3 regions of the Pseudomonas sp. LjRoot277 genome follow, and region 3 is predicted to be linked to each of the others. Evidence: predicted binding sites of a transcription regulator. Region 3 holds the regulator's gene; each other region holds the start of a gene.
What was found. The regulator FliA, encoded in region 3, starts transcription of late flagellar genes. The targets are predictions, from matches to a motif close to CTAAAGTTTNNNNNNNNNNNGCCGNTAA.
Positions count from the first base shown of each region.

Region 1 (10,155 bases), 4.0 Mb from region 3:
ATTGGCCTGAATGTACTGCCATGGCTTGGCGAAAATCGGGTCCAGGTGCAGGGAAAAATCCTTGCTGTCCATGCGCAGCTCACCACCGCCCAGATCACCGCTGATGCTGCCACTGACATTTCGCGCCGCCGGAGCACCGTGATAGGCATCGAAGCCGACCCGATCCAGGTTGGCGGCAAAGCTGAACTTGCTGTCGTCGGTGGCAGTGGGTCGGAAGTCGATCAGTACGTTGCGCAGGCCACCCGTCACTTTGAGTCGCTCGACGGCGGTGGCGACGCCCTCGGGCAGCGGCCCCAATGCATTCAGTATCGGGGTGATCGGGGTGAGATCGAGGCGGTCGGCTTGCAGATGCCAAAGCTCTTCAGTCTTGTCGGTCGCCGCGTTTTGTTTGAATTGCAGATGCGATTCCCAACGAGTCTCGCCAAGGCTCATGGCCAGCGAATCCAGGGTTACCAGCACGCCTTCAGAGCTGCGCTGGAAATAGCCATTGAGCGCCAGATTGTTGATCTGGATCGGCTTGCGCTCGGCGTACGCGCCCTTGAGTTGCGGCGCGTTCAAGCGAATCGCAGCACTTTGCAGGGCACCCTTGCTCCAGTTCACCCAAAGCTCGCCGCCGGCCTTGAACTCGGAAAAATTCCATTGTTGGGTCACGCGCTCAGGCAACCATTTCGACCAGTCGCTTTGCGGCAGGCTCAAATACGCTTCGGCCTCGCCGTCTTTCCATTCGCTGGCGCGCAGACGAGTACGCAGACTGATGGCCACCGGTTGTCCGTCGGGCAGAGTCAAACGGGCGTCGAGGCGCTGGCGGGAGACGCCGGTTTTCAGATTCAAGCCGACGTAAGTCAGGGTCAGCGGTTGCTCTTGCAGTGGCTGCAAAGTGACCTGGCTATCGAGTACCGACAGTTGCTGAACCATCTGCATGCGATTGAGCAATTGCTCAGGATCCAGCGGCTGATCCTGCTGCACCGGCAAACCTTCCAGCGCCCAATGGCCGTCCTCGCCTTCTTTGAGGCTGATCTTCAGGCCCCTGAGTTCCAGGTGAGCGATGCGCACTTCGCGAGCCATCAGACTGGCCCAAAGATCCGGCACCGCGCGCACCTGATCCAGACGCAGGGCATTGGCGCCCTCGCCGACCATCACGTCGTGAGCCAGCATGATCGGAGCAAAGCCGCTCCAGTTGCCTTCCAGTTCGCCGATATTCAGCGGCATGCCCAAGGCAGCGCTGGCTTTGGCTTCGACTTCGGCACGGTACTCGGCCACCAGCGGGGTCAGCTCTCGGCCGAGGCTGACGTACAACGCCATCAACACCAATACCAACGCACACAGCCCCAGACCCCAGCGGGTCAGTGCGGCCAAAATGCGTGTCAGACGTTCCATGTCAGTTGGCTCCCATGGCAAAAATGCTGCAAAAAGCTGAGGCCAGCCGTTCTAGCAGGGTTGAAATACAGCGATTCAGAGCAGCACCACGTCGTATTGTTCCTGGGAATACATGGTTTCCACCTGGAACCGGATGGTGCGTCCGATAAAACCTTCGAGCTCGGCGACATTGCCCGACTCTTCATCGAGCAAACGGTCGACCACTTTCTGGTTTGCCAATACACGATAGCCTTCCGCCTGATAGGCGCGAGCTTCTCGGAGGATTTCGCGGAAAATCTCGTAGCAAACGGTTTCCGGCGTCTTGAGCTTGCCGCGTCCCTGACAGCTGCTGCACGGTTCGCACAGCACTTGCTCAAGACTTTCGCGGGTGCGCTTGCGAGTCATCTGCACCAGGCCCAATTCGGTGATACCGATGATGTTGGTCTTGGCGTGATCGCGCTCCAGTTGCTTCTCGAGCGTGCGCAGCACCTGACGTTGGTGCTCTTCATCTTCCATGTCGATGAAGTCGATGATGATGATCCCGCCCAGGTTGCGCAGGCGCAGCTGACGAGCGATGGCGGTCGCGGCTTCGAGGTTGGTCTTGAAGATGGTTTCTTCGAGGTTGCGATGACCGACGAACGCCCCGGTGTTGACATCGATGGTGCTCATGGCTTCCGCCGGATCGACCACCAGATAACCGCCGGATTTCAGCGGGACTTTACGCTCCAGGGCTTTCTGGATTTCGTCTTCGACGCCGTACAGGTCGAAGATCGGCCGTTCGCCAGGGTAATGCTCAAGACGATCGGCGATTTCCGGCATCAGCTCGGCGACGAACTGCGTGGTTTTCTGGAAGGTTTCCCGGGAGTCGATCCGGATCTTCTCGATCTTCGGGCTCACCAGGTCACGCAAGGTGCGCAGCGCCAGGCCGAGGTCTTCGTAGATCACACTCGGCGCGCTGATGGTTTTGATTTGCTCGTTGATCTGATCCCAGAGACGACGCAGGTAGCGAATGTCCATCAGGATTTCATCGGCACCGGCACCTTCGGCAGCGGTACGCAGGATGAAGCCACCGGCCTCTTGGATGCCTTCTTTGGCCACGCAATCGGTGACCACTTGCTTGAGTCGTTCGCGCTCGGCTTCGTCTTCGATCTTCAACGAAATGCCAACGTGTGCAGTGCGCGGCATGTACACCAGATAACGCGACGGGATCGACAACTGAGTCGTCAGGCGTGCGCCTTTGGAGCCGATCGGGTCCTTGGTGACTTGCACCACCAGGCTCTGACCCTCGTGAACCAGAGCGCTGATGCTCTCGACCGCAGGGCCTTCGCGCAGAGAGATTTCCGAGGCGTGAATGAACGCGGCGCGGTCCAGTCCGATGTCGACGAATGCCGCTTGCATGCCGGGCAATACCCGCACGACCTTGCCTTTATAGATGTTGCCGACGATCCCGCGCTTTTGCGTGCGCTCGACGTGGACCTCTTGCAGAACACCGTTTTCAACCACCGCCACGCGCGATTCCATCGGCGTGATGTTGATCAGGATCTCTTCACTCATGGCAGGGTCTCGTTCAGGCATGTTCACGATAATGGCCGCATCTTGTCAGTACGACGCTCAACGCGCGTTAAGGGTTTGCCAACAGGGTATGCCGAAATGGCCGAGCAGCTCAGCGGTTTCGCACAGCGGTAACCCGACTACCGCCGAGTAACTGCCATTGAGCCCGGCTACAAACACCGCGCCGAGTCCTTGAATGCCGTAGCCGCCGGCCTTGTCCTGCGGCTCGCCGCTGGCCCAGTAGGCCACCGCTTCATCGCGATTGATGTTGCGAAAACGCACCAGACTGCGCACCACCCGAGACTCGCAACGCTCACCTTCTCGCACCGCAATCGCCGTCAGGACTTCATGTTCACACCCGGACAACATCATAAGCATGGCGCACGCCTCGGCTTCATCAACCGGCTTGCCGAGAATTTTTCCATCCAGCACCACGGCGGTGTCGGCGCCCAGCACGCAAAAATCTGCGTCGGACACGACAGTCCCGCGCCCGGCCTCGGCTTTGCCGCGCGCCAGGCGCTCGACATAGGCCGACGGGGATTCATCTTCTAAAGGGGTTTCATCGATCTCCGCACTGATGGCGGAGAACGGCACGCCGATCTGCGTGAGCAGTTCACGCCGACGCGGCGAGCCTGAGGCGAGGTACAGCTGTTTCATCAAGACATCTCCCTTGTTTAGTGCCCCGCCTCACAAATACTGTTCCTTTTTGGCGGCGTCTGTTGTTGCCATACTGCGTTGCCGCTCCTCGCCATAGCCAGCTATGACTTGTCGCGGCGCCTTGCCTGGCAACAACAGCCACTCGCCAAAAAAGAAACATATTTGCGAGACAGGGCACCGGTGCGGGCAAATGCCTGACCGAATTAATTGATTTTGTAACGTCGACGCAAACCGCGCAAACCGTAGCTGATCCATGGCCAGAGCAATGCACTGACCAATGCCGGCAAGACCAGCGCCAGCGTCGGCTGACGATTGCCGGTCAGGGCGCTGAGCCATAGTTGAACAAGCTGCGCGAGGCCGAAGATCACCAGGATCACCAGGCTCTGTTGCCACATAGGGAACATGCGCAGGCGTTGTTGCAGCGCCAGCACCAGGTACGTGATCAATGTCAGGATCAACGCGTTCTGGCCCAGCAGCGTGCCATAAAGCACGTCTTCGGCCAGGCCCAGGCACCACGCGGTGACCATCCCGACTTTCTGCGGCATGGCTAACGCCCAGAATGCCAACAGCAAGGCCAGCCACAGTGGACGGAGGATTTCCATGAATTGCGGCAGCGGCGAAACGCTGAGCAGCATGCCTATGGCGAATGTCAGCCAGACCATCCAGCCGTTTCGGGATGCAGTAGCACCAACCATTATTCTCGTCCCCCAGTGGTAGCCGGCGCAGAGACAGGCGGTTTGGCAGCAGGCTTCACGGCAGCGGGCGGTTTAGCGGCCGCAGGTTGCGTCGCGGGCGGCTTGCTGGCGGCAGGTTTCGCAGGAGCAGGATGAGTCGCCGCAGGTTTGGGCGGGGTTGTGGCAGCAGGGGCAGCAGGGACAGCCGTCGGTGCAACCGGCGTCACGGGCGCAGCAACAGCAGCCGGGACGATGGCAGGTTTCGGCACGGTCGCTGGAATGATCGGTCCACCACCATGCTGGTCCAAAGCCTCTTGAGCCTGGGCAGCTTCGTTGGCGCGCTCTTCGGCTGTGCGGCCGTCGGTGAACACCAGCAACAGGTAACGGCTACGGTTCAAGGCGGCGGTCGGCACGGCACGCACAATAGCGAACGGTTGACCGGAATCGTGAATCACTTCCTTGACCGTCGCCACCGGGTAACCCGCCGGGAACCGCTGCCCCAGACCGGAGCTGACCAGCAGATCGCCTTCTTTAATGTCGGCGGTATCGGCCACGTGACGCAGCTCCAGGCGTTCCGGGTTACCGGTGCCGCTGGCAATCGCCCGCAGACCGTTACGGTTCACCTGTACCGGAATGCTGTGAGTGGTGTCGGTCAGCAGCAGCACACGAGAGGTGTACGGCATCAACTCGACCACCTGTCCCATCAGGCCGCGGGCATCGAGCACCGGCTGACCGAGGACCACACCGTCGCGCTCACCTTTATTGATGATGATGCGGTGGGTGAAGGGATTGGGGTCCATGCCGATCAGCTCGGCCACTTCGACCTTCTCGTTGACCAGCGCGGAGGAGTTGAGCAACTCGCGCAGCCGAACGTTCTGCTCGGTGAGGGCGGCAAGCTTTTGCATGCGGCCCTGCAACAGCAGGTTTTCGGTTTTGAGTTTTTCGTTTTCGGCGACGAGCTCGGTACGGCTGCCAAATTGGCTGGCCACACCCTGCCATAGCCGCTGTGGCAGGTCGGTGATCCAGTAAGACTGCATCAGTACCAGCGACATTTGGCTACGCACTGGCTTGAGCAGTGTGAAGCGGGCATCGACCACCATCAGCGCGACCGATAGCACGACCAGCACCAACAAGCGCACGCCCAGTGAAGGCCCTTTGGTGAAAAGCGGTTTAATAAGCCGCTCCTCCCAGGCAAATGTTCTCTTTATTCATACGGCATCAAACCGGCCTGGATGCAGACTGACAGAAGATAAACGCCAACAGGCAGCACTGCAAAGTGCTGCCTGCGCGCCAACAGCATAGATGCGTCGGGCGAGATCACTCGCTCGACAGCAGGTCCATGGTGTGTTTATCCATCATTTCCAACGCACGGCCACCGCCGCGAGCAACGCAGGTCAGCGGGTCTTCGGCAACGATTACCGGCAGACCGGTTTCCTGGGCCAGCAACTTGTCGAGGTCACGCAGCAAGGCGCCACCACCGGTCAGTACCAGACCACGCTCGGCGATATCGGAAGCCAGTTCCGGAGGCGATTGCTCCAGCGCACTTTTCACAGCCTGAACGATGGTGGCCAGGGACTCTTGCAGAGCTTCCAGCACTTCATTGGAGTTCAGGGTGAATGCGCGTGGAACGCCTTCGGCCAGGTTACGGCCACGAACGTCGACTTCGCGAACTTCGCCGCCCGGGTAGGCAGTACCGATTTCCTGCTTGATGCGCTCGGCAGTGGATTCACCGATCAGGCTGCCGTAGTTGCGACGCACGTAAGTGATGATCGCTTCGTCGAAGCGGTCGCCGCCAACCCGTACGGACTCGGCGTAAACCACACCGTTCAGGGAGATCAGCGCGATTTCAGTGGTACCGCCACCGATATCGACAACCATCGAGCCGCGAGCTTCTTCAACCGGCAGGCCGGCACCGATCGCAGCAGCCATTGGCTCTTCGATCAGGAACACTTCACGGGCACCGGCACCGAGGGCCGACTCACGGATGGCACGACGCTCAACCTGGGTGGATTTGCACGGAACGCAGATCAGCACGCGAGGGCTAGGCTGCAGGAAGCTGTTTTCGTGAACCTTGTTGATAAAGTACTGCAGCATCTTTTCGCAAACGCTGAAGTCGGCGATCACGCCATCTTTCATCGGACGAATGGCAGCAATGTTGCCCGGCGTACGGCCGAGCATGCGCTTGGCCTCGGTGCCGACAGCAACGACACTTTTCTGGTTACCGTGTGTCCGAATAGCCACAACCGATGGCTCATTCAGGACGATACCGCGCTCGCGCACGTAAATAAGGGTGTTGGCAGTGCCCAGGTCAATGGAAAGATCGCTGGAAAACATGCCACGCAGTTTCTTGAACATGGGAAAGGGACCCTAGGCAACGCGTGGGTAAAAAAGTGCGGCAAACTCTAACAACGACAGGGATTTTGGGCAAGGCGCCAATATGTTAAATTGGCCGCTTTTCTGTGCACCAACCCCCACAATCGCGGCCTTATGACCGTAGAAATGCGGTAGTGTTCCGACAATCTAACACACGGATAGCATCCGTTCTGTTTTCCTTCCACTGGAGAATCCCATGACGCTTGAACGCTCCGACGTGGAAAAAATCGCTCATCTGGCCTGTCTGGGCCTTAATGATGCCGATCTTCCACACATCACTTCGGCCCTGAACAGCATTCTGGGGCTGGTCGACGAAATGCAGGCGGTCAATACCGACGGTATCGAGCCGCTCGCCCACCCACTGGAAGCCAGCCAGCGCCTGCGTGCAGACGTCGTGACCGAGACCAATCATCGCGAGGCCTATCAGTCCATCGCACCAGCGGTCGAAAACGGCCTGTACCTGGTTCCGAAAGTCATCGACTAAAGGGAAAGAGCCTGCAATGCATCAATTGACTCTGGCCGAGATCGCCCGCGGTCTCGCCGATAAAAAGTTTTCTTCCGAAGAGCTGACCAAAACCCTGCTGGCGCGTATCGCCCAGCTCGACCCTCAGCTCAACAGTTTCATTAGCCTCACCGAAGACCTGGCGCTTGCGCAGGCGAAAGCCGCTGACGCACGCCGGGCCAATGGTGAGAGCGGCGCCCTGCTCGGTGCGCCGATCGCCCACAAAGACCTGTTCTGCACCCAGGGCATTCGCACCAGTTGCGGCTCGAAGATGCTCGACAACTTTAAAGCACCGTACGACGCCACCGTGGTCGCCAAACTGGCCGCTGCCGGCGCCGTGACGCTGGGCAAGACCAACATGGACGAATTCGCCATGGGTTCGGCCAACGAGTCGAGCTACTACGGCGCAGTGAAAAACCCGTGGAACCTGGAACACGTGCCCGGCGGTTCGTCCGGCGGTTCGGCGGCCGCGGTTGCCGCACGCCTGCTGCCTGCGGCCACGGGCACCGACACGGGCGGTTCGATCCGTCAGCCCGCCGCCCTGACCAACCTCACTGGTCTGAAACCGACGTACGGTCGCGTTTCGCGCTGGGGCATGATCGCCTACGCTTCCAGTCTCGATCAGGGCGGTCCATTGGCGCGCACTGCCGAAGACTGCGCGATCCTGCTGCAAGGCATGGCCGGTTTCGACCCGCAGGACTCCACCAGCATCGACGAACCTGTGCCTGATTACAGCGCCAGCCTCAACGGTTCGCTGCAAGGCCTGCGCATCGGCGTGCCGAAGGAATACTTCAGCGCCGGTCTCGACCCGCGCATCGCCGACCTGGTCATGGCCAGCGTTGAAGAGCTGAAAAAGCTCGGTGCCGTGGTCAAGGAAATCAGCCTGCCGAACATGCAGCACGCGATCCCTGCGTACTACGTGATCGCCCCGGCGGAAGCGTCTTCCAACCTGTCGCGTTTCGACGGCGTGCGTTTCGGCTATCGCTGCGAAGACCCGAAAAACCTGGAAGACCTGTACAAGCGTTCCCGTGGCGAAGGCTTCGGCCCGGAAGTACAGCGCCGGATCATGGTCGGCGCCTACGCGCTGTCGGCCGGTTACTACGATGCCTACTACCTGAAGGCGCAGAAGATCCGTCGTCTGATCAAGAACGACTTCATGGCTGCCTTCAATGAGGTCGACATCATCCTCGGCCCAACCACGCCGAACCCGGCCTGGAAGCTCGGCGCCAAGAACAGCGACCCGGTCGCTGCGTACCTGGAAGACGTCTACACCATCACCGCCAACCTCGCCGGTCTGCCGGGCTTGTCCATGCCAGCAGGTTTTGTCGATGGCCTGCCGGTCGGCGTGCAGTTGCTCGCCCCGTATTTCCAGGAAGGCCGCTTGCTCAACGTTGCGCACCAGTATCAGTTGAACACTGACTGGCACACCCGCACCCCAACCGGCTTCTGAGGAGAAACACATGCAATGGGAAGTCGTGATCGGGCTGGAGATTCATACCCAGCTCACCACCCGGTCGAAAATCTTTTCCGGTAGCTCCACCACTTTCGGTTCCGAGCCGAACACCCAGGCCAGCCTGGTTGACCTCGGTATGCCTGGCGTATTGCCGGTGCTGAACCAGGAAGCAGTGCGCATGGCGGTGATGTTCGGTCTGGCGATTGATGCCGAGATCGGCCAGCACAACGTGTTCGCGCGTAAAAACTATTTCTACCCGGACCTGCCCAAGGGCTACCAGATCAGCCAGATGGAATTGCCGATCGTTGGCAAGGGCCACCTGGACATCGCGCTGGAAGACGGCACGGTCAAACGCGTCGGCATCACCCGCGCGCACCTGGAAGAAGACGCCGGTAAAAGCCTGCACGAAGAATTCAGCGGCGCCACCGGCATCGACCTGAACCGTGCCGGCACGCCGCTGCTGGAAATCGTTTCCGAGCCGGACATGCGCAGCGCCAAGGAAGCCGTGGCTTACGTCAAGGCTGTCCACGCGATGGTGCGTTACCTCGGCATCTGCGACGGCAACATGGCCGAAGGTTCGCTGCGTTGTGACTGCAACGTGTCGATCCGCCCGAAAGGCCAGGTTGAATTCGGCACGCGCTGCGAGATCAAGAACGTGAACTCGTTCCGTTTCATCGAGAAGGCGATCAACACCGAAGTGCAGCGTCAGATCGAACTGATCGAAGACGGCGGCAGGGTGATCCAGCAGACCCGACTGTACGATCCGAACAAGGACGAAACCCGTCCGATGCGCAGCAAAGAGGAAGCCAACGACTATCGTTACTTCCCCGATCCGGACCTGCTGCCGGTGGTCATCGAAGACTCGTTCCTCGACGACGTGCGCGCCACCCTGCCGGAACTGCCACCACAGAAACGCGAGCGCTTCCAGGCGCAGTTCGGTCTGTCGGTCTACGACGCCAGCGTCCTGGCCACCAGCCGCGAGCAAGCCGATTACTTCGAGAAAGTCGTGAGCATCGGCGGCGACGCCAAGCTGGCGGCCAACTGGGTGATGGTTGAATTGGGCAGCCTGTTGAACAAACAGGGCCTGGACATCGACCAGTCGCCGGTCTCGGCCGAGCAACTGGGCGGCATGCTGCTGCGCATCACCGACAACACCATCTCCGGCAAAATCGCCAAGGTGGTATTTGAAGCCATGGCCAACGGCGAAGGCAGCGCGGACGAGATCATCGACAAGCGCGGCCTGAAGCAAGTGACCGACACGGGCGCGATTTCGGCAGTGTTGGACGAAATGCTCGCAGCCAACGCCGAACAGGTTGAACAGTACCGCGCGGCAGACGAAGCCAAACGCGGCAAGATGTTCGGCTTCTTCGTCGGCCAGGCCATGAAAGCCTCCAAAGGCAAGGCCAACCCGCAACAGGTCAACGAACTGCTGAAAAGCAAGCTCGAAGGCTGATGAGAATGGAGCCAGCACTCAAAACTGGCTCTGATCCTTGTGGGAGCGGGCTTGCTCGCGAAAGCGGTGTATCAGTCAACATTGATGTTGGATGTGATACCCCCTTCGCGAGCAAGCCCGCTCCCACATTTGTTTT
Region 1 is NZ_CAXURI020000001.1:5,875,876-5,886,030, forward strand. Features, by position in the region: gene ACSQ87_RS27410 (YhdP family protein) at 1-1,377, opposite strand, end outside; gene rng (ribonuclease G) at 1,453-2,910, opposite strand; gene ACSQ87_RS27420 (Maf family protein) at 2,968-3,564, opposite strand; gene mreD (rod shape-determining protein MreD) at 3,768-4,259, opposite strand; gene mreC (rod shape-determining protein MreC) at 4,259-5,413, opposite strand; gene mreB (rod shape-determining protein MreB) at 5,556-6,593, opposite strand; gene gatC (Asp-tRNA(Asn)/Glu-tRNA(Gln) amidotransferase subunit GatC) at 6,808-7,095, shown strand; gene gatA (Asp-tRNA(Asn)/Glu-tRNA(Gln) amidotransferase subunit GatA) at 7,112-8,563, shown strand; gene gatB (Asp-tRNA(Asn)/Glu-tRNA(Gln) amidotransferase subunit GatB) at 8,574-10,019, shown strand.
Region 1: ACSQ87_RS27420 (Maf family protein) is a predicted target of FliA. The motif match lies at 3,675-3,702, and genes of this name have one in related genera.

Region 2 (10,155 bases), 4.6 Mb from region 3:
AATCACCATGCCCGAGTGCTGGGAGAAGCCCATGCCGACGCCGCCGCCGTGGTGCAGGGAAACCCAGGTCGCGCCGCTCGCGGTGTTGAGCAGAGCGTTGAGCAGTGGCCAGTCGGACACGGCATCGGAACCGTCCTGCATCGATTCGGTTTCGCGGTTCGGGCTGGCTACCGAACCGGAGTCCAGGTGGTCGCGACCGATCACGATTGGCGCGGACAATTCACCGCTGCGAACCATTTCGTTGAATGCCAGACCGAGCTTGGCGCGCAGGCCCAGGCCAACCCAGCAGATACGTGCCGGCAGACCCTGGAAGCTGATGCGCTCGCGCGCCATGTCCAGCCAGTTGTGCAGGTGGGCGTCGTCCGGGATCAGTTCTTTGACCTTGGCGTCGGTTTTGTAGATGTCTTCGGCGTTGCCCGACAGTGCAGCCCAACGGAACGGGCCGATACCGCGGCAAAACAGCGGACGGATGTAAGCGGGTACGAAGCCTGGGAAGTCGAATGCGTTCTCGACGCCTTCTTCTTGGGCCATCTGACGGATGTTGTTGCCGTAGTCGAAGGTCGGAATACCCATCTTCTGGAATTCGAGCATCGCTTTAACGTGCACGGCCATGGATTGCTTGGCGGCTTTGACGACAGCGGCTGGCTCGGTCTTGGCGCGAGCACGGTACTCTTCCCAGGTCCAGCCGGCTGGCAGGTAACCGTTCAGCGGGTCGTGGGCGCTGGTCTGGTCGGTGACCATGTCCGGGCGCACGCCGCGCTTGACTAGTTCCGGCAGGATTTCAGCCGCGTTACCCAGCAGGGCGATGGAAATCGCTTTGCCTTCTTTGGTGTATTTGGCGATACGTGCCAGAGCGTCGTCGAGGTCGGTGGCTTGCTCATCGACATAACGGCTGTTCAGGCGGAAATCGATGCTGACCTGCTGGCATTCGATGTTCAGCGAGCAAGCGCCGGCCAAGGTCGCGGCCAGTGGTTGAGCGCCGCCCATGCCGCCGAGGCCTGCGGTCAGGACCCAACGACCTTTCAGGTCATCGTTATAGTGCTGGCGACCGGCTTCGACGAAGGTTTCGTAGGTGCCCTGAACGATGCCCTGGCTGCCGATGTAGATCCAGCTGCCGGCAGTCATCTGGCCGTACATGGCCAGGCCTTTGGCGTCCAGTTCGTTGAAGTGTTCCCAGCTCGCCCAGTGTGGCACCAGGTTGGAGTTGGCGATCAGTACGCGCGGGGCATTGCTGTGGGTCTTGAACACGCCGACCGGCTTGCCGGATTGCACCAGCAGGGTCTCGTCGTCGTTCAGGTTGGTCAGGCTTTCGACGATCTTGTCGTAGCATTCCCAGTTACGTGCCGCACGACCGATACCACCGTAAACCACCAGTTCTTTAGGGTTCTCGGCGACTTCCGGGTCGAGGTTGTTCATCAGCATGCGCAGCGGCGCTTCAGTCAGCCAGCTCTTGGCGGTCAGCTTGTTACCGCGGGCAGCGCGGATTTCAACATCACGAAACTTGGTCATTTTATTGTCAGTCACGAAAGAGACTCCTCAGCGATCAATCCAAACCTGAATCAGTGGACGCTGCGAGGAGTCTCGATCGACTCATACGCATACGTCTTTACTTGTACATACAAGCATATGCAATCAAGCGGCCAACTTGCTGGATGAGTGTTCAAGAAAAGTTTTGAAAGGGCTGGAAAGCGCCTGGATCAAGGGTTCTGGCAAAGATGAAATTTTTCGGGGGGATTTTGCGAGGAGGGTTACAGCTGTTACTTGAGCGTGGTTTTGCGCCACGCTGGGGCATTCGGTAACAAGTTGGTGCGCGCTGGGGAACATTGAAAAGCAAAAAGATCGTCCGAAGGCTCGGGCCGCGTTCGGACGATCTTTTGGGGATTTTGAATCAGCGTGCGATCAGTTCGATCACACAGCACTGGCCATTGCTGGAGACTTCCAGCAGGCCGGCGTTACCGTCAAGTTGCAGGCAATCATGGCGACCGAGTTGTGAGGCGCTGTTACCGACCTTTACTTCAAGCTCGTCGGTGACACTGAACACGAGTACGGTGCCTGCAGAGCTGAAAAACCGCTGCTCGCCGTCCAGCCACTGCAATCGCGCGCTATAACGCTGCGGCGCATAAATCAGGTTGAAGTCGCGGATCGGCCCACCGAGCAATGTGCAGGAGACCTGGCTCTCGCCGCTGAAAGCAAATGGGTCCAGCGGTAACAATGGCTGCGTGTCCTGGCCATCAACCCGCAAGGTCATGCCGTCGCCTTGCAGCACCGTGATCACTCGTTCATAGCCAGCGAATGTCGAAAAACCGCCCGACTCGCCGATGTCGGCAATCGACAGGCGCCAACCGAAACCATCGAGACCAGTGCCCGCATCACGGGTGATTTCTTCAGTGCTGCCGCCGCCGTTTTTCCATGGCATGCGTGGGTAATCTATTGCGCGTAGAACCTTGAACTGACTCATTTATGCTCTCTATTTATTCTCTCTATTTATGAAAACGACCTTCCAGACGATGACGGGAACCGGGGTGGATCAAACGGGCGGCGGTCACTGGCTGACGGCCGGACCAGGTGCGGCGACGAATCAGCAGGCACGGCTCGCCCTTTTCAATCTGTAGCAATTTGCACTCGCTGGCCTCGGCCAGAATCGCCTCGACCACATGTTCGCCTTCAGTCAGCGGCGCGACCTGGTTCAGGTAGGCGTATGGCGTTTGCAGGGTGAAGTCCTGCTTGAGGTAGTCCGGCGCCACCAGTGCGTTGACGAAACGGTCTTCGATTTGCACCGGGATGTCATTTTCGAAATGCACGATCAGCGAGTGAAAGACTTTCTGGCCTTCGCGCATGTCCAGGGCAAGTGCGCGCTCGGAACCGGCAGCCTCTTCTTCGAGGGTGATGACCTTGCAGGTATGGCGATGGCCACGGGAGGCGATTTCGTCGGCGATGTTGTGCACTTCAAACAGCGCGGACTGACTTTTCGGCTCGGCGACGAACGTGCCGACACCCTGCATGCGCACCAGCAGACCGTCGGCGGTCATCTCGCGCAGGGCGCGGTTGATGGTCATGCGACTGAAACCCAGCTGGTTGACCAGCTCGCTTTCCGACGGAACGCGGTAGTGCGGCGGCCAGTTTCCACTGTCGATTTGCTGGGTGATCATCTGTTTGACGCGGGCGTACAAGGGCGCCGGACTGTCGCCCAGATTGGCGCTCAGATTGGCATTCGGCGGCAATGTGGCAGACGGAGTTGGCACGGTTAATCCTTGTTCGTTTAGTAAAGGTTGCTAGCTTGCCGGAGTTTACCGAGCAGGCAAACGTCTGTATATGTATATACAAATAACACACGATGGGGTGCTGAACCATGTCCGCCTTCTTTGCCGAACGCGCGCTGCTGCCTAGTGGATGGGCCAACAATGTACGTCTTGAAGTCAGCGCCGATGGCGTGTTGACCCATATCCAGGCCGATTCCAACGCAGATGGCGCCGAACGGCTAAGCGGTCCGCTGCTGCCGGGTATGCCGAATTTACACTCCCACGCCTTCCAGCGGGCCATGGCCGGGCTGGCGGAAGTGGCGGGGAATCCGAATGACAGTTTCTGGACCTGGCGCGATTTGATGTATCGCCTCGTCGGAAAAATCAGCCCGGATCAACTCGGCGTCATCGCTCGTCAGCTGTACATCGAAATGCTCAAGGCCGGTTATACCTCGGTCGCGGAATTTCATTACGTACACCACGACACCAACGGCCAGCCTTACGCGGACCCGGCCGAACTGGCGCTGCGCATCAGCCAGGCCGCCCGCTCCGCCGGGATTGGCCTGACCCTGCTGCCGGTGCTCTACAGCCATTCCGGTTTCGGCGGCCAGGCCCCGAACGAAGGCCAGCGCCGCTTTATCAACAGCACCGAAAACTACCTCAAGCTTCAATCGCGCTTGCAGCCGATCCTGGCGCAGCAACCGGCGCAGTCGCTGGGTTTGTGTTTCCACTCGTTGCGCGCGGTAACACCGCAGCAAATCAGCGAAGTGCTGGCAGCCAGCGACAAGCAGTGCCCGGTGCACATCCACATCGCCGAACAGCAGAAAGAAGTCGATGACTGCCTGAGCTGGAGCGGCCGCCGTCCACTGCAATGGCTGTACGAGAACACCGAGGTCGATCAACGCTGGTGCCTGGTTCACGCGACCCACGCCAACCCGGAAGAAGTCACGCTGATGGCCAAGAGTCGCGCCATCGCCGGTTTGTGCCTGACCACCGAAGCCAACCTCGGCGACGGAATCTTCCCGGCGGTGGATTTCCTCGCTCAGGGCGGGCGCATGGGCATCGGTTCCGACAGCCATGTGTCATTGAGCGTGGTAGAAGAGTTGCGTTGGCTGGAATATGGCCAGCGTCTGCGCGACCAACGGCGTAATCGTTTGTATGGCGCGGATCAGCCTATGGTTGGCCGCACGCTGTACGACGCGGCGCTGGATGGCGGCGCTCAGGCGATGGGTCAGCCGATTGGTGCGCTGGAAGTTGGCAAACGTGCGGATTGGCTGGTGCTGGATGGCAACGATCCGTACCTGGCGACGGCCAGTGGCGACGGAATTCTCAATCGTTGGTTGTTTGCCGGCGGTGATCGCCAGGTGCGGGATGTGCTGGTCAATGGCCAGTGGGTTGTGCGCGACGGGCGTCATGCAGGGGAAGAAGAAAGTAACCGCGCCTTCACACAAGTCCTGCGCGATCTCCTAGGCTGACGCAAAAAAATGTGGGAGCGGGCTTGCTCGCGAAAGCGGACTGTCAGTCAACATCTCTGTTGAATTTGATGACCCCTTCGCGAGCAAGCCCGCTCCCACATTGGTTATGCGCTAGACGTTAGTTAGAGGTCTTGGCCATCTGCGTGTCGGTCGCGCGCCAGATCAGCCGCGTAGTGTCGTAGCCCTGCTGACGTGCCTTGCTCAACAGTTCTTCACGCACTACGCCATTGACCGTCGGGGTCCGTGACAGCAGCCACAGATACTTGCGGCTCGAATCGCCAACAATGGCGGTCTTGTAGTCATCGCTGACGTACAGCACCCAGTACTCTCCCTTCGCCACACCCGGGATCAGCCGCGAAAACCAGGTATCGAACTCGACCCACAGCTTGTCGGTTTTGCCAGGCTCCTGTGGCCAGGCCACGCCTTTGGCCTCTTCCCATTGCCAGTCTGCCGTCAGGCAGCGATTGAGCACCAACACCTTGCCGTCAGGCTTGAGCGTGTAATGGGCTTCGGATTGCGCGCAATTGCGCTGGAAATACATCGGCAGACGAGCCAACTCGTACCAGGTCCCTTGGTACTTCTTGAGATTGACGCTATTGGCGGTTTTCGGCGCCAACGGATCTACGCCGGAAGTGGCGCAGCCGGCCAATACCAGGCCGGCTAAAAGGACTATCAGTAACCGCTTCATTATTTTTCTCCCGTGGGCGCATCGCCCCGGATTACTTCAGGCCTTGGCCAGAAAACATCAGCACTTTGTCACCGGCGTACTGCACGCTGATAAAGCTGTTCTTGTCGCCCCAAGTGCAACTGGACATGCCCAGTGCGCCCGAGCAATCGGCGGGTTTGCCCAGTAAGGTTTCTACTTCGGCCTTGGGCATGCCTGACGACAGCTTCGAGTAGTTTTCCTGATTAACCTTGCTGCACGCGGCCAACAACACGCAGAACGAAAGCAGGGCGATAGAACGCAGCGACATGGTGTAGCTCCTGGGGCGAAGGGGAATGGCATGGCTGCCAAGCTGAAGCTTAGAAGAGAAAACCCTTGTCTGGTTCCCTGTCCGGCCGGCTATTTATCAGGCCGCTCGTCTGTCTTGTTTCGAAAAATCAGCAACTTTCTTTCGCTATTGAGTATTTCGTCGGTTTTCACAAAATCCGCCTAATCTTTGGCGCCGGTCAGTCGACATAAAAGCAGCGCAACGCCCACGACTGTGGCAAATTGACGCCCCTTTGTTGACCAGCCTCTCCGCGGTAGCTCATTTAATGACCAGAAACATGAAGTTCAGCCACAAGATCTTGTTGGCTGCCGCCCTCGTGGTGGCCGTTGCATTCGCTTGTTTCATCCTCTTCAACGACTATCGCCAGCGGCAAACCCTGCGCAGCAGTACCGAATCCTCGATGCAGGAACTCGGCAGCCTGACCACCAGCAACATCCAGACCTGGCTGGAAAGCCGCATTCAGTTGCTGCAATCGCTGTCTCAGCAGATCGCGGTGGACGGCAGCGCCCAGGCCAACCTCAAGCGCGCCATCGACCTGCCCGCCTACACCAGTAATTTTCAGCTGAGCTACTTCGGTGGCACCGACGGCGTGATGTTCTCGGTCCCGGCCGGCAATCGTGCCGCGGATTACGACCCCCGCGCCCGCGGCTGGTACAAGGCGGCCAACGGCGCGCAACAGACCATCGTCACCGAACCCTACATCGCCGCGTCGTCGGGCAAACTGGTGATCACCGTTGCCACCCCGGTGAAACATCAGAATCAAATGATCGGCGTCGCCGGCGCAGACATCGACTTGTCCAGCGTCAGCGCGATCATCAACTCGCTGAACTTCGGCGGCCACGGCCACGCGTTCATCGTCAGTGCCGACGGCAAGATCCTGATTCACCCGGACAGCAAACTGGTGCTCAAGAGCCTGACCGACGCCTACCCGAACGGCGCGCCGAAAGTCAGCCCGGGCATGAAAGAAGTCGAGATCGACGGCAAGACTCAATTCATCTCCTTTACCCACGTCAACGGTGTGCCCTCGGCAGACTGGTACGTGGCGCTGGTGCTGGATCAGGACACCGCGTTCTCGATGCTCAGCGAATTTCGCACCTCGGCGATCATCGCCATGGTCATTGCCGTGGTGATCATCATCGCGCTGCTGGGCATGCTGATCAGCTTCTTGATGCAGCCGCTACTGACCATGGGCCGCGCCATGCATGACATCGCGGAAGGCGAAGGTGACCTGACCAAACGCCTGACCATCCACGGCCAGGACGAATTTGGTGCGCTGGGCACCTCGTTCAACCGTTTTGTGGAGCGTATTCATACGTCGATTCGCGAGGTGTCCTCGGCCACCGGCCAGGTCAACGAAGTCGCCTTGCGTGTGGTTGCTGCGTCGAATTCGTCGATGTTCAACTCCGACCAGCAAGCCTCGCGCACCAGCAGCGTCGCCGCCGCCATCAACGAGCTGGGCGCCGCCGCCCAGGAAATTGCTCAGAACGCCGCCCTCGCCTCTCAGCATTCGAGCGATGCTCGCGCATTGGCCGAGGACGGTCAGCAAGTCGTCGATAAAACCATCGCGGCGATGCAGCAGCTCTCGGCGAAGATCAGCGATTCGTGCGGCAACATCGAAACGCTCAACAGCAACACCGTGAACATCGGGCAGATTCTGGAAGTGATCACCAGCATCTCCCAGCAGACCAACCTGCTGGCACTCAACGCCGCCATCGAAGCGGCCCGTGCCGGTGAAGCCGGTCGCGGTTTTGCCGTGGTAGCAGACGAGGTGCGTAACCTCGCGCACCGTACTCAGGATTCGGCACAGCAAGTGCAGAAGATGATCGAGGAACTGCAAGTCGGCGCCCGGGAAGCCGTGATCACCATGACCGACAGCCAGCGCCAAAGCGAAAGCAGCGTCGGCATCGCCAACCAGGCGGGCGAACGTCTGGGCAGCGTGACTCAGCGTATCGGTGAGATCGACGGGATGAACCAGTCGGTGGCTACTGCGACGGAAGAGCAGACGGCGGTGGTGGAGTCGATCAACGTCGACATCACCGAGATCAACACGCTGAACCAGGAAGGCGTGGAGAACCTGCAGGCGACGTTGCGCGCGTGTTCAGACCTTGAGCAGCAGGCGGCGCGGCTTAAACAGTTGGTTGGCAGCTTCCGGATCTAAAGCGCTTTTAAAGGCCTCATCGCGAGCAAGCTCGCTCCCACACTTGATTTGTGTCATGCACAAATCTCCTGTGGGAGCGAGCTTGCTCGCGATGACGGCATCAGCCGCGATGAAGATTTAGAACCTTGAACCAGGCCCCGAAAGAAACTCCAACTCCTCAGCCGTAGACTCCCTTCCCAACACCGCATTGCGATGCGGAAACCGTCCAAACCGCGCAATCACTTTCTGATGCCGCTCGGCATAATCCAGGTTATCGGCAAACACCGCCCGATCAGCCTCAGGTTGCTGCGCCACCAGATCGATAAACCGCGAAACCGCCTCGTTCTGCACCGCCAGATTCTCGCAATGCTCAAACACCAGATAGATGAACACCCGCTGAATCGGCCGTAGTTGCCGATCGAAATCCGCAGCAATGCCTTGCGCTACCAGTGCCTGAGCCCTGAGATCGCCTGAAAAGGATTTGGGAGTGTCGCGATAGATCATGCGCGGAAGTTGATCGAGCAGCAGCACCAGGGCCAGCCAACCTTCGGGGCGTTGCGCCCACTCGGTCAATCCGCCGGCCAGTGCCTGCTCGACCCAGTCCCCGAAACGCGTGCGCGCTTCGAGGTCCTGGCTGTCGCGCTTGCCGAACCATAACTTGCCCTTGTCAGCCGATATTTCGTTGGGGAATTCGAGCGTTCCGAACCACCATTCGAGCAACGGCTGCCAGGGCGCGGTCATGGTTTATTCCTTGTGGTAAGCCGTGACGCGTGCGACTTCTTCTTTCGAGCCGAGGAACACCGCGACACGCTGGTGCAAGCCGTCAGGCTTGATGTCGAGAATGCGCTGATGGCCATCGGTGGAAGCGCCGCCAGCCTGTTCAACCAGGAACGACATCGGGTTGGCTTCGTACATCAGACGCAGCTTGCCCGGCTTGGACGGCTCGCGGCTGTCGCGTGGGTACATGAACAAGCCACCACGGGTCAGGATGCGGTGCACGTCCGCGACCATCGCGGCGACCCAGCGCATGTTGTAGTTCTTTTTCAGCGGGCCTTCGTCGCCAGCCAGCAATTCGCTGACGTAGCGTTGTACCGGAGCTTCCCAGTGACGCTGATTGGACGCGTTGATCGCGAATTCCTGAGTGGACTCCGGAATCTTGATGTCTTCATGGGTCAGCACGAAGCTGCCCATTTCGCGGTCCAGGGTGAAGCCTTTTACGCCGTCGCCCAAGGTCAGGATCAACATGGTCTGTGGACCGTAGATCGCGTAACCGGCAGCCACTTGCTCGGTGCCTGGCTGCAGGAAAGCCTTTTCGTTCAAGGGCTCGTTTTGGCTCAGGTATTCGTTCGGGCAACGCAGCACCGAGAAGATAGTACCGACCGGCGCGTTGATATCGATGTTCGACGAGCCGTCCAGTGGGTCGAATACCAGCAAGTACGCGCCTTTCGGGTATTTGCCCGGGATCTGGTAGGCGTTGTCCATTTCTTCGGACGCCATGCCGGCCAGGTGACCGCCCCATTCGTTGGCTTCGAGCAGGATCTCGTTGGAGATCACGTCGAGTTTCTTCTGCACTTCACCTTGGACGTTTTCAGTGCCCATGCTGCCCAGAACACCACCGAGGGCGCCTTTGGACACGGCGTGGTTGATCTCTTTGCAAGCACGCGCCACCACTTCGATCAGGAAACGCAGATCGGCAGGGGTGTTATTGCTACGGGTCTGCTCAATCAAATAGCGACTCAGGGTAACGCGGGACATGGAAGGCTCCGGTGGAATGGGGGGCTAAAAACCCGCGCAGTTTAACGCGAGTCGGGGCGCATTTCCTCCTATCAGACGTGTTACACCCAATAGAGTTCATGCGCCCGGTTGAGCGTAGTTCGAAACCGCCCGGATGTGCACCGGGCGTTGCTGCCAGTTTCAGGGCTTGACCGGCGGCTTGCGCAACAGATTGAACGCCATCGATGCCAGAAACAAAACACTGAGCAGCAGCACCGCCCACAACCCGAATTTCTTCCAGTTGGTGTCCGTCGGCGCAGCCGTTGTCACGGTCGACGCTGGCGTGGCCACCGCCCCGCCGTCCACCGTAGCCTTGCCCAATGTCGCCAACTTTGCAGCGCTGTAATCCGGAATCAACGTCGACAGCGGCAGGTTCGCCGCCTTCACCGTGGCACTTCCCAGCGCGAGCGTATAAGGCCCCGCTCCGCGCGCCAGGAACACCAATTGAATGGAGCGCACGGCGAACCGCACAGTCGGCGCCTCGGCCCCCAGACCGCCGCCGCGCTCGTCCACCGTCAGCTTCAACTGCTGAACGGTTT
Region 2 is NZ_CAXURI020000001.1:6,446,803-6,456,957, forward strand. Features, by position in the region: gene hutU (urocanate hydratase) at 1-1,509, opposite strand, end outside; gene ACSQ87_RS29800 (HutD/Ves family protein) at 1,889-2,458, opposite strand; gene hutC (histidine utilization repressor) at 2,481-3,149, opposite strand; gene ACSQ87_RS29810 (formimidoylglutamate deiminase) at 3,350-4,714, shown strand; gene ACSQ87_RS29815 (lipocalin family protein) at 4,833-5,402, opposite strand; gene ACSQ87_RS29820 (lipoprotein) at 5,434-5,688, opposite strand; gene ACSQ87_RS29825 (methyl-accepting chemotaxis protein) at 5,972-7,864, shown strand; gene ACSQ87_RS29830 (DUF924 family protein) at 7,982-8,584, opposite strand; gene ACSQ87_RS29835 (class 1 fructose-bisphosphatase) at 8,588-9,598, opposite strand; gene ACSQ87_RS29840 (DUF3999 domain-containing protein) at 9,758-10,155, opposite strand, start outside.
Region 2: ACSQ87_RS29825 (methyl-accepting chemotaxis protein) is a predicted target of FliA. The motif match lies at 5,868-5,895, and genes of this name have one in related genera.

Region 3 (10,155 bases):
CCTTGCTGGCGATTCAGCCGATCATGATCACCCTGGTGCTGGCAGCGTTGATCGGGCCGATTTCCCTTGGTGGATGGCTATTCGCAGCGGGTTCCCTGGCACCGAAATTCAGTCGGATGAACCCTGCCGCCGGCCTCAAGCGAATGTTTTCGTTCAAGGCGGTGGCGGAGTTGCTTAAGGCGTTTGCGAAGTTTTTGATCATCCTGGCTGTGGCCCTGCAGGTGTTATCGTCAGACATCGATGACCTGATACGCATCGCCCACGAACCGTTGGAGCTGGCCGTCATTCACTGCCTGCAGGTGGTGGGCTGGAGTACGTTATGGATGTCTTGCGGGCTGATCGTTATTGCCGCGGTGGACGTACCGGTGCAGCTTTGGGAAAGCCACAAGAAACTGCTGATGACCAAGCAGGAAGTGCGTGACGAGCATAAAGATCAGGAAGGGAAGCCAGAGGTTAAACAACGGATCCGTCAGCTGCAGCGCGAAATGTCCCAGCGCCGGATGATGGCGGCGATCCCCGACGCCGATGTGGTCATCACCAACCCGACCCACTACGCCGTAGCGCTCAAGTACGATCCGGACAAGGGTGGGGCGCCGATGCTGATCGCCAAGGGCAGCGACTTCCTGGCCTTGAAGATCCGTGAAATCGCTGTGGCCAACGAAGTGCTGCTGCTTGAGTCGCCGGCACTGGCGCGTTCGATTTACTACTCCACCGAGCTTGATCAGGAAATTCCCGGCGGGCTTTACCTTGCCGTCGCCCAAGTGCTCGCTTACGTCTACCAGATCCGCCAGCACCGCGCCGGCAAGGGCAAACGCCCGGATCCGCTCAAGGACGACCTGCCGATTCCGCCGGACCTGCGACGCGATTCCTGATTGCGCCTGTAGCAGCTGCCGAGCCTGCGAGGCTGCGTTCGAGCCGGGGTCGCGCTCGACCGAAGTCCTCGCAAAAGGTTTACGACTGCTGCGTCCGAATGCGGCCCAAACCGAACGCAGCCTCGCAGGCTCGACAGCTGCTACGAGACTCAATAGAACCCTCTATTCCCTGTCTCGGCAAAAGTTGGAAGGCTTCTTGCAATAGCGGCTCTGCGCCTGCTTCAGGCGTCAAAAAGTTTGCTTCAAGGGATGGGGAATACCGGTGGATCGCTCTCAGTTACTCAACAGTGCTCGCACAAACGTTGCCGACTTAAGTCGGGGCAATCTGGGTGTGCCGTTGTTGCTGCTGGTCATGCTGGCGATGATGATGTTGCCGGTGCCGCCGTTCCTGCTGGATGTGTTCTTCACGTTCAACATCGCGTTGTCGATTGTCGTCTTGCTGGTCTGTGTTTACGCGTTGCGGCCACTGGACTTTGCGGTGTTCCCGACCATTCTGCTGGTGGCGACGTTGCTGCGACTGGCGCTGAACGTGGCCTCCACGCGGGTGGTGATGCTCCACGGCCAGGACGGTCATGCCGCCGCCGGCAAGGTGATCCAGGCCTTCGGCGAGGTGGTGATCGGCGGTAACTACGTGGTCGGTATCGTCGTCTTCGCGATTTTGATGATCATCAACTTTGTCGTGGTGACCAAGGGTGCCGGGCGGATTTCCGAGGTGAGTGCGCGTTTCACCCTCGATGCGATGCCCGGTAAACAAATGGCCATCGACGCCGACTTGAACGCCGGCCTGATCGATCAGAACCAGGCCAAACTGCGCCGGATGGAAGTGGCCCAGGAAGCCGAGTTCTACGGTTCCATGGACGGTGCCAGCAAGTTCGTTCGCGGTGACGCCATTGCCGGCCTGCTGATTCTGTTCATCAACCTGATCGGCGGCATGGCAGTCGGTATCTTCCAGCACGGCATGACCTTCGGCGATGCCGGTCGGGTGTACGCCTTGTTGACCATCGGTGACGGTTTGGTGGCGCAATTGCCATCACTGCTTTTATCTACAGCTGCAGCGATCATGGTGACCCGTGCTTCCGGTTCGGAAGACATGGGCAAGCAGATCAATCGCCAGATGTTCGCCTCGCCCAAAGCGTTGGCCGTGGCGGCAGGTTTGATGGCAGTGATGGGCCTCGTGCCGGGCATGCCGCATTTCTCCTTTCTCAGCATGGCGGCCCTGGCGGCCGGCGGTGCGTACCTGTTCTGGAAGAAGCAGAACGTGGTCAAGGTTCAGGCCTTGCAAGAGGTCAAGCGTCAACAGGAACTGCTGCCATCACCGGCTCGCGCTCAGGAAACCAAAGAGCTTGGCTGGGACGACGTCACTCCGATCGACATGATCGGCCTGGAAGTCGGCTACCGGTTGATTCCGCTGGTGGACCGCAATCAGGGTGGTCAGTTGCTGGCGCGGATCAAGGGCGTGCGCAAGAAGCTGTCCCAGGACCTGGGCTTCCTGATGCCGACCGTGCATATCCGTGACAACCTCGACCTGGCGCCGAGTGCCTATCGCCTGACCCTGATGGGGGTGATCCTGGCTGAAGCGGAAATTTACCCGGACCGCGAACTGGCGATCAACCCGGGGCAGGTCTACGGTACGCTCAATGGCATTACCGCCAAAGATCCGGCTTTCGGTCTGGAGGCAGTCTGGATCGAAATCAGCCAGCGTGCCCAGGCACAATCCCTCGGTTATACCGTGGTCGATGCCAGTACAGTGGTGGCAACCCACTTGAACCAGATTTTGTACAAGCACTCGAGCGAGTTGATCGGTCACGAAGAAGTGCAACAACTCATGCAATTGTTGGCCAAAAGCTCGCCAAAACTGGCCGAAGAACTGGTGCCGGGTGTGGTGTCTCTGTCGCAGCTGCTCAAAGTATTGCAGGCATTGCTGGCCGAACAGGTGCCAGTACGGGACATTCGCAGCATTGCCGAAGCCATCGCGAACAATGCCAGCAAGAGTCAAGATACTGCCGCGCTGGTGGCCGCGGTGCGCGTCGGCGTATCCCGCGCAATCGTCCAAAGCATTGTAGGGACTGACTCCGAGCTACCAGTGATCACGCTGGAGCCAAGGTTGGAACAAATATTGCTCAATAGTCTTCAGAAGGCAGGACAAGGCTCGGAAGAGGGTGTTCTGCTGGAGCCAAGCATGGCTGAGAAACTGCAGCGCTCGTTGATCGATGCGGCGCAGCGTCAGGAAATGCAAGGTCAGCCGGTGATTCTGCTGGTAGCCGGTCCGGTTCGCGCGATGCTGTCGCGATTCGGCCGATTGGCAGTCCCGGGTTTGCATGTGTTGGCTTACCAGGAAATTCCTGACAACAAGCAAGTGACCATCGTTGCGACAGTAGGGCCCAACGGCTGAGGTAGTGGTTTATGCAAGTTAAGCGTTTTTTCGCCGCCGATATGCGTCAGGCCATGAAACTGGTTCGTGATGAGCTGGGCGCTGATGCCGCCATCATTGGCAACCGCCGGATCGCCGGTGGTGTCGAGCTGACGGCTGCCCTGGATTACAAGTTGTCGGCGCTGGCTCCGCGCGTTCCGAACATGGAACTCGAAGACGAGCTGCGCAAGACCCAATCGCGGATCGTCACCGCCCAGGCCGAACTGAGCCTGCGCAGCGATGGCGAGAGCGACAAGTCCACCAATCGCCAGTTATTCGCCGGCCTGCCACTGACCGCCGCCGAGCCGCTGATCGAGCCGACCTACACCGAACCCCGTCGTCCTGCACCCGCTGCGGCACCTGCCTCCGGTGGCGTCGACCCACGGGCGTTCGACTCGATGCGTTTCGAACTCAACAGCCTGCGCGAACTGATGGAAGTGCAACTCGGCTCCCTGGCCTGGAATCAGCTGCAAGGCAGCCGTCCGGCCCAGGCCAATCTTTGGCGTCGCCTGCAACGCATCGGCCTGTCCGGCCCGTTGTCGCGCGATTTGCTGGCGCTGATTACCGATATTGAAGAACCTCGTCAGGCCTGGCGCATGTTGCTGGCACATCTGGCGCGGATGATCGCCACACCGGAAGTCGAGCCTCTGGAAGAGGGCGGCGTGATTGCCATGGTCGGCCCTGCCGGCATGGGCAAGACCACCACCCTGGCCAAACTCGCGGCCCGTTACGTGCTCAAGTACGGCGCGCAAAATATCGCGCTGGTCAGCATGGACAGCTACCGTATTGGTGCTCAGGAACAACTCAAGACGTTGGGCCGGATCCTCAATGTGTCGGTGACGCATGTCGATCCGGGCCAATCGCTGGTGCAGGCGCTGGAGCCTTTGCTGCGCAAACGCGTGGTGCTGATCGATACCGCGGGCCTTCAGGCCAGCGATCCGGCACTGCGCATGCAGCTCGAAAGCCTGGCCGGTCGTGGCATCAAATCAAAAAATTACCTGGTTTTGGCAACCACCAGCCAGAAACAGGTTCTAACGGCCGCTTATCACAGTTACAAGCGTTGTGGGCTCGCTGGCTGCATCCTGACTAAACTGGATGAAACGGCAAGTCTGGGCGAGGTGTTGAGCCTGGCCATCAGTCATGAATTGCCGGTGGCCTACCTGACCGATGGCCCGCGGATTCCGGATGATTTGCATCTACCGCGTCGTCATCAGTTGGTCAGTCGCGCCGTAAGCGTGCAAATGCAAGAAGAACCCAGCGAAGAAGCCATGGCTGACATGTTCGCTGATATTTACCACAGCCCGACCAAGCAGGTTGGCTGAGGTATTAATGAACAGTTTTTGTACCTACATCGATGGTCTGCCATGCATTGTTCAGTTGTTGAACGCGCAGCCAGTAATGTGGCCTCCGTCTAAGTAAGACAAGGTAAAGAAAATTCATGGGCAGCATGCATCCCGTACAGGTGATCGCGGTGACCGGCGGCAAAGGTGGCGTCGGGAAGACTAACGTGTCAGTGAACTTGTCCCTGGCTCTAGCTGAGCTCGGCCGGCGCGTCATGCTGCTGGACGCTGATCTGGGGCTGGCGAACGTCGACGTCCTGCTGGGACTGACACCCAAACGTACTTTGGCCGACGTGATCGAAGGCCGCTGCGAGCTGCGCGACGTACTGTTGCAGGGCCCTGGCGGCATTCGCATCGTCCCGGCCGCGTCCGGCACACAGAGCATGGTTCATTTAAGTCCGGCCCAACACGCCGGCCTGATCCAGGCGTTCAGCGATATCGGCGACAACCTCGACGTGCTAGTGATCGACACCGCTGCGGGCATTGGGGACTCGGTAGTCAGTTTCGTTCGCGCAGCGCAGGAAGTCTTGCTGGTGGTCTGCGACGAACCGACCTCGATCACCGATGCCTACGCACTGATCAAACTGCTGAACCGCGATTACGGCATGAACCGTTTCCGCGTCCTGGCCAACATGGCCCAGAGCCCGCAGGAAGGGCGCAACCTGTTCGCCAAGTTGACCAAGGTCACGGATCGCTTCCTTGACGTCGCCTTACAATACGTCGGCGCGGTGCCTTACGACGAAAGTGTGCGCAAGGCTGTGCAGAAGCAGCGCGCCGTCTACGAAGCCTTCCCGCGGTCCAAGTGCTCACTGGCGTTCAAAGCCATTGCACAGAAGGTCGATACCTGGCCGCTACCTGCCAACCCGCGTGGGCACCTGGAGTTTTTCGTCGAGCGCCTCGTGCAACAAACCGCAGGACCGGTGCTATGACAGCCAGTGGCTACAACCTCTACAAGAATTCGGCACGTGACGCGCAGTACGAGCTGATCGAGCGTTACGCGCCACTGGTTAAACGCATTGCCTACCACTTGCTGGCGCGTCTGCCGGCCAGTGTCCAGGTCGAAGACCTGATCCAGGCCGGGATGATCGGCCTGCTTGAAGTGTCGACCAAATACGACGCCAGCAAAGGCGCGAGTTTCGAGACGTACGCGGGCATTCGAATCCGTGGCGCGATGCTCGATGAAGTACGCAAGGGGGACTGGGCGCCACGTTCGGTCCACCGCAATACCCGGATGGTCAGCGACGCCATTCGCTCGATTGAAGCTAAAACCGGTCGTGACGCTAAAGATCACGAGGTTGCGGCCGAACTCCAATTGAGTCTCGACGATTATTACGGGATTTTGAACGACACCCTGGGCAGCCGGTTATTCAGTTTCGACGATCTGTTGCAGGACGGCGAACACGAAGGGCTGCACGAGGATGGCGCCAGTGCTCATCTCGAGCCGTCACGCGATCTGGAAGATGAACGCTTCCAGGCGGCGCTGGCGGACGCGATTGCCAATTTGCCGGAGCGTGAGCGACTGGTGTTGGCGCTGTACTACGACGAAGAGTTGAATCTCAAGGAAATCGGTGAGGTCCTGGGGGTCAGCGAATCTCGGGTCAGCCAGTTACACAGCCAGTGCGCGGCCCGTTTGCGGGGGCGTTTGGGGGAGTGGCGAGCGCGCTGAAGGCAGTGTGGGGACACTGCGAACGCGGCTGGTGGGGTGTTGAACCGTACCGGTCCCGATCTGTTGTGCTCCAGACAGTCATTGAGTGCTTTGCCGGATTGATTGAAATGGCGCGTCCAGGTGCTGGGCGCGTTTAAGACTGCTTGGAGGTCGAATTGGACAAGAACATGAAAATCCTCATCGTTGATGACTTCTCAACGATGCGGCGGATCATTAAAAACCTGTTGCGTGACCTTGGGTTCACCAACACGGTCGAGGCCGACGATGGCACTACTGCCATTCCGGTTCTCAACAGCGGCAGCATCGACTTTCTGGTAACAGACTGGAACATGCCTGGCATGACCGGTATCGACCTGCTGCGCCACGTGCGTGCCGATGAAAAGCTCAAGCACCTGCCGGTGCTGATGGTGACCGCTGAAGCCAAGCGCGAGCAAATCATCGAGGCAGCCCAGGCCGGAGTTAACGGCTATGTGGTCAAGCCCTTCACGGCCCAGGCGTTAAAAGAAAAAATCGAGAAGATTTTCGAACGCATCGGTTGATGTGCGAAGCCACTGCGCCACGGGGGAGCTATGGAGCATAACGAGTCTTCACAGGGCGATTTCGAATCGACTCTGAAAAAACACGCGGTCGAACTGGTCGAAAGCCTTGAAAAAGGCAGGTTCGGCGACGCTGTGCAACTGATCCATGAGCTCAATCAGACCCGTGACCGTGGCCTGTATCAGGAAGTGGGCAAGCTCACTCGCGAGCTGCATAGCGCGATCGTCAATTTCCAGATTGACCCGCACATGCCGCAAGCCGAGGAAGTCTCGCAGATCACGGATGCCACCGAGCGTCTGGGTTATGTGGTCAAGCTGACCGAGGCGGCTGCCAACCGCACCATGGACCTGGTGGAAAACGCCACGCCGCTGGTCAACGGCCTGAGCAACGAAGCCCAGGCCTTGAGCAACGACTGGGGACGGTTCATGCGCCGCGAAGTCGGGGCTGAAGAGTTCCGCGAGCTGGCCCGGCGAGTCGACGGTTTCCTGACACGCAGCAGCGAAGACAATCGCGTTGTGTCGAGCAACCTCAACGACATTCTGCTCGCTCAGGATTACCAGGACCTCACCGGTCAGGTGATCAAGCGTGTGACCCAATTGGTCACCGAAGTTGAAAGCAACCTGCTCAAGCTCGTGCTTATGGCCAGTCATGTGGACCGCTTTGCGGGCATCGAACATGACCGTGAAGCGATGCTTGCAGAAAAAGATCCGCAAAAACATCTCTCTCAGGGTGAAGGTCCGCAGATTCATGCCGATAAAAGAGAAGACGTTGTGTCCGGTCAGGACGATGTGGACGATTTGCTATCCAGTCTTGGATTTTAGGTTTTTAGGTTTTTAGACCTTTAGGAGCACCCCCTTAATGAGCTTCGGCGCCGATGAAGAGATCCTTCAGGATTTCCTGGTTGAGGCCGGCGAGATTCTAGAGCAACTGTCCGAACAGCTGGTCGAGCTTGAAAGCCGACCTGATGATGCGGACTTGCTCAATGCAATTTTTCGCGGTTTTCACACTGTAAAAGGAGGCGCCGGCTTCCTCCAGCTCAACGAGCTGGTGGAGTGCTGTCACATCGCCGAGAACGTGTTCGACATCCTGCGCAAGGGTGAACGCCGCGTCGACTCGGAACTGATGGACGTGGTTCTCGAAGCGCTGGATGCGGTGAACGGCATGTTTACCGAAGTCCGCGAGCGCAGCCCGATCACGGCTGCCACGCCAGAATTGCTTGCGGCACTGGCCCGTCTGGCCGAGCCGCAAACCGCCGATGAAACGGCACCGGTCGCCGAAGTGGTGGAAGAACCTGCCGCCGAGAGCGAATCGGGTGACATCACCGATAACGAATTCGAACAACTGCTGGACTCGCTGAACGCCGTCAAGGCTCAGGCAGAAGCCCCGGCAGCCGTGCCAGCGCCGAGCAGCAATGCGGCGACCAGCGACGAAATCACCGATGCCGAGTTCGAGTCGTTGCTCGATCAACTGCACGGTAAAGGCCAGTTCGCCGTCGATGCGGTAGCCCCGGCGCCAGCCGCACCGGCTGCCCCGAAAGCGGCAGGCGACAGCTCCGATATCACCGACGACGAGTTCGAAGCACTGCTCGATCAGCTGCACGGCAAGGGCAACTTTGCCGTTGATGCGCTGGAATCGGCCATTGCTGCGGTCCCGGCCCCGGCTGCGCCAACCGCTAAAGCGGCTGGCGGCGATCTGATCTCCGATCACGAGTTCGAATCACTGCTCGACGAATTGCACGGTAAAGGCAAGTTCACCGAGGTTGGCACTGGCGCAGTGGTTTCTGCTCCTGTCGCCAAGGCGCCAGCACCGGCTGCGAAACCCGTTGCCAAAGCGCCCGAGCCTAAAGCCGAAGCGCCGAAGCCTGCCGCAGCTGCAGCACCGGCTCCGGCGCGTGCCCCGTCCGCGCCGCCACCGGAAAAACCGGCCAGCGAAGCCGAGACCACCGTGCGGGTCGACACCGCGCGTCTCGACGAAATCATGAACATGGTTGGCGAGTTGGTACTGGTGCGTAACCGCTTGGTCCGTCTGGGCCTCAACAGCGGCGACGAAGCCATGTCCAAGGCCGTGTCGAACCTCGACGTGGTCACGGCCGACCTGCAAACCGCGGTCATGAAGACCCGGATGCAACCGATCAAGAAGGTCTTCGGGCGCTTCCCGCGCCTGGTTCGCGACCTGGCTCGCCAGCTCAAGAAAGAGATCAACCTGGAACTGGTCGGCGAAGAAACCGACCTCGACAAGAACCTCGTCGAGGCCCTGGCCGACCCGCTGGTCCACTTGGTGCGCAACTCGGTCGACCACGGTATTGAAGAGCCGGCCGAACGTGAAGCGATGGGCAAGCCTCGCAGCGGCAAGGTGATCCTGTCCGCTGAACAGGAAGGCGACCACATCCTGCTGTCGATCTCCGATGACGGCAAGGGCATGGACGCTGATGTTCTGCGCGGCATTGCCGTGAAGAAAGGCTTGATGGACAAGGATGCAGCCGATCGCCTCAGCGAATCCGATTGCTTCAACCTGATCTTCGCGCCGGGTTTCTCGACCAAGACCGAAATTTCCGATGTCTCCGGACGCGGCGTGGGCATGGACGTGGTGAAAACCAAAATCGCCCAGCTCAACGGCACCATCAATATCTATTCGACCAAGGGCAAGGGCTCGAAGATCGTCATCAAGGTCCCGTTGACCCTGGCGATCATGCCGACGCTGATGGTCATGCTGGGCAACCAGGCGTTTGCGTTCCCGCTGGTGAACGTCAACGAAATCTTCCACCTCGACCTGTCGACCACCAACGTCGTGGACGGCCAGGAAGTGGTGATCGTGCGGGACAAGGCGCTGCCATTGTTCTACCTCAAACGCTGGCTGGTCAGCTCTGCCGCTCACGAAGAGCAGCGCGAAGGCCATGTCGTGATCCTTTCGGTGGGCACTCAGCGGATCGGCTTCGTCGTCGATCAACTGGTGGGCCAGGAAGAAGTGGTCATCAAGCCATTGGGCAAAATGCTCCAGGGAACCCCGGGCATGTCCGGCGCCACCATCACCGGTGACGGCCGCATTGCGCTGATTCTCGATGTTCCGAGCATGCTCAAGCGTTACGCCGCACGGCGTATTTGATTCTGGTGGAGCGGGGCGACTGAGCCTCGCTCCGTCTAACGGAGTGTTTATGGCAGTTAAAGTCCTGGTGGTGGACGATTCGGGGTTTTTCCGCCGCCGCGTCTCGGAAATTCTTTCAGCGGATCCGAATATCCAGGTCGTCGGCACGGCGACCAACGGAAAAGAGGCGATTGATCAGGCGCTGGCCCTCAAGCCAGACGTGATCACCATGGACTACGAGATGCCGAT
Region 3 is NZ_CAXURI020000001.1:1,864,840-1,874,994, forward strand. Features, by position in the region: gene flhB (flagellar biosynthesis protein FlhB) at 1-872, shown strand, start outside; gene flhA (flagellar biosynthesis protein FlhA) at 1,135-3,264, shown strand; gene flhF (flagellar biosynthesis protein FlhF) at 3,276-4,604, shown strand; gene fleN (flagellar synthesis regulator FleN) at 4,721-5,551, shown strand; gene fliA (RNA polymerase sigma factor FliA) at 5,548-6,288, shown strand; gene ACSQ87_RS08910 (chemotaxis response regulator CheY) at 6,456-6,827, shown strand; gene ACSQ87_RS08915 (protein phosphatase CheZ) at 6,858-7,646, shown strand; gene ACSQ87_RS08920 (chemotaxis protein CheA) at 7,684-9,927, shown strand; gene ACSQ87_RS08925 (protein-glutamate methylesterase/protein-glutamine glutaminase) at 9,977-10,155, shown strand, end outside.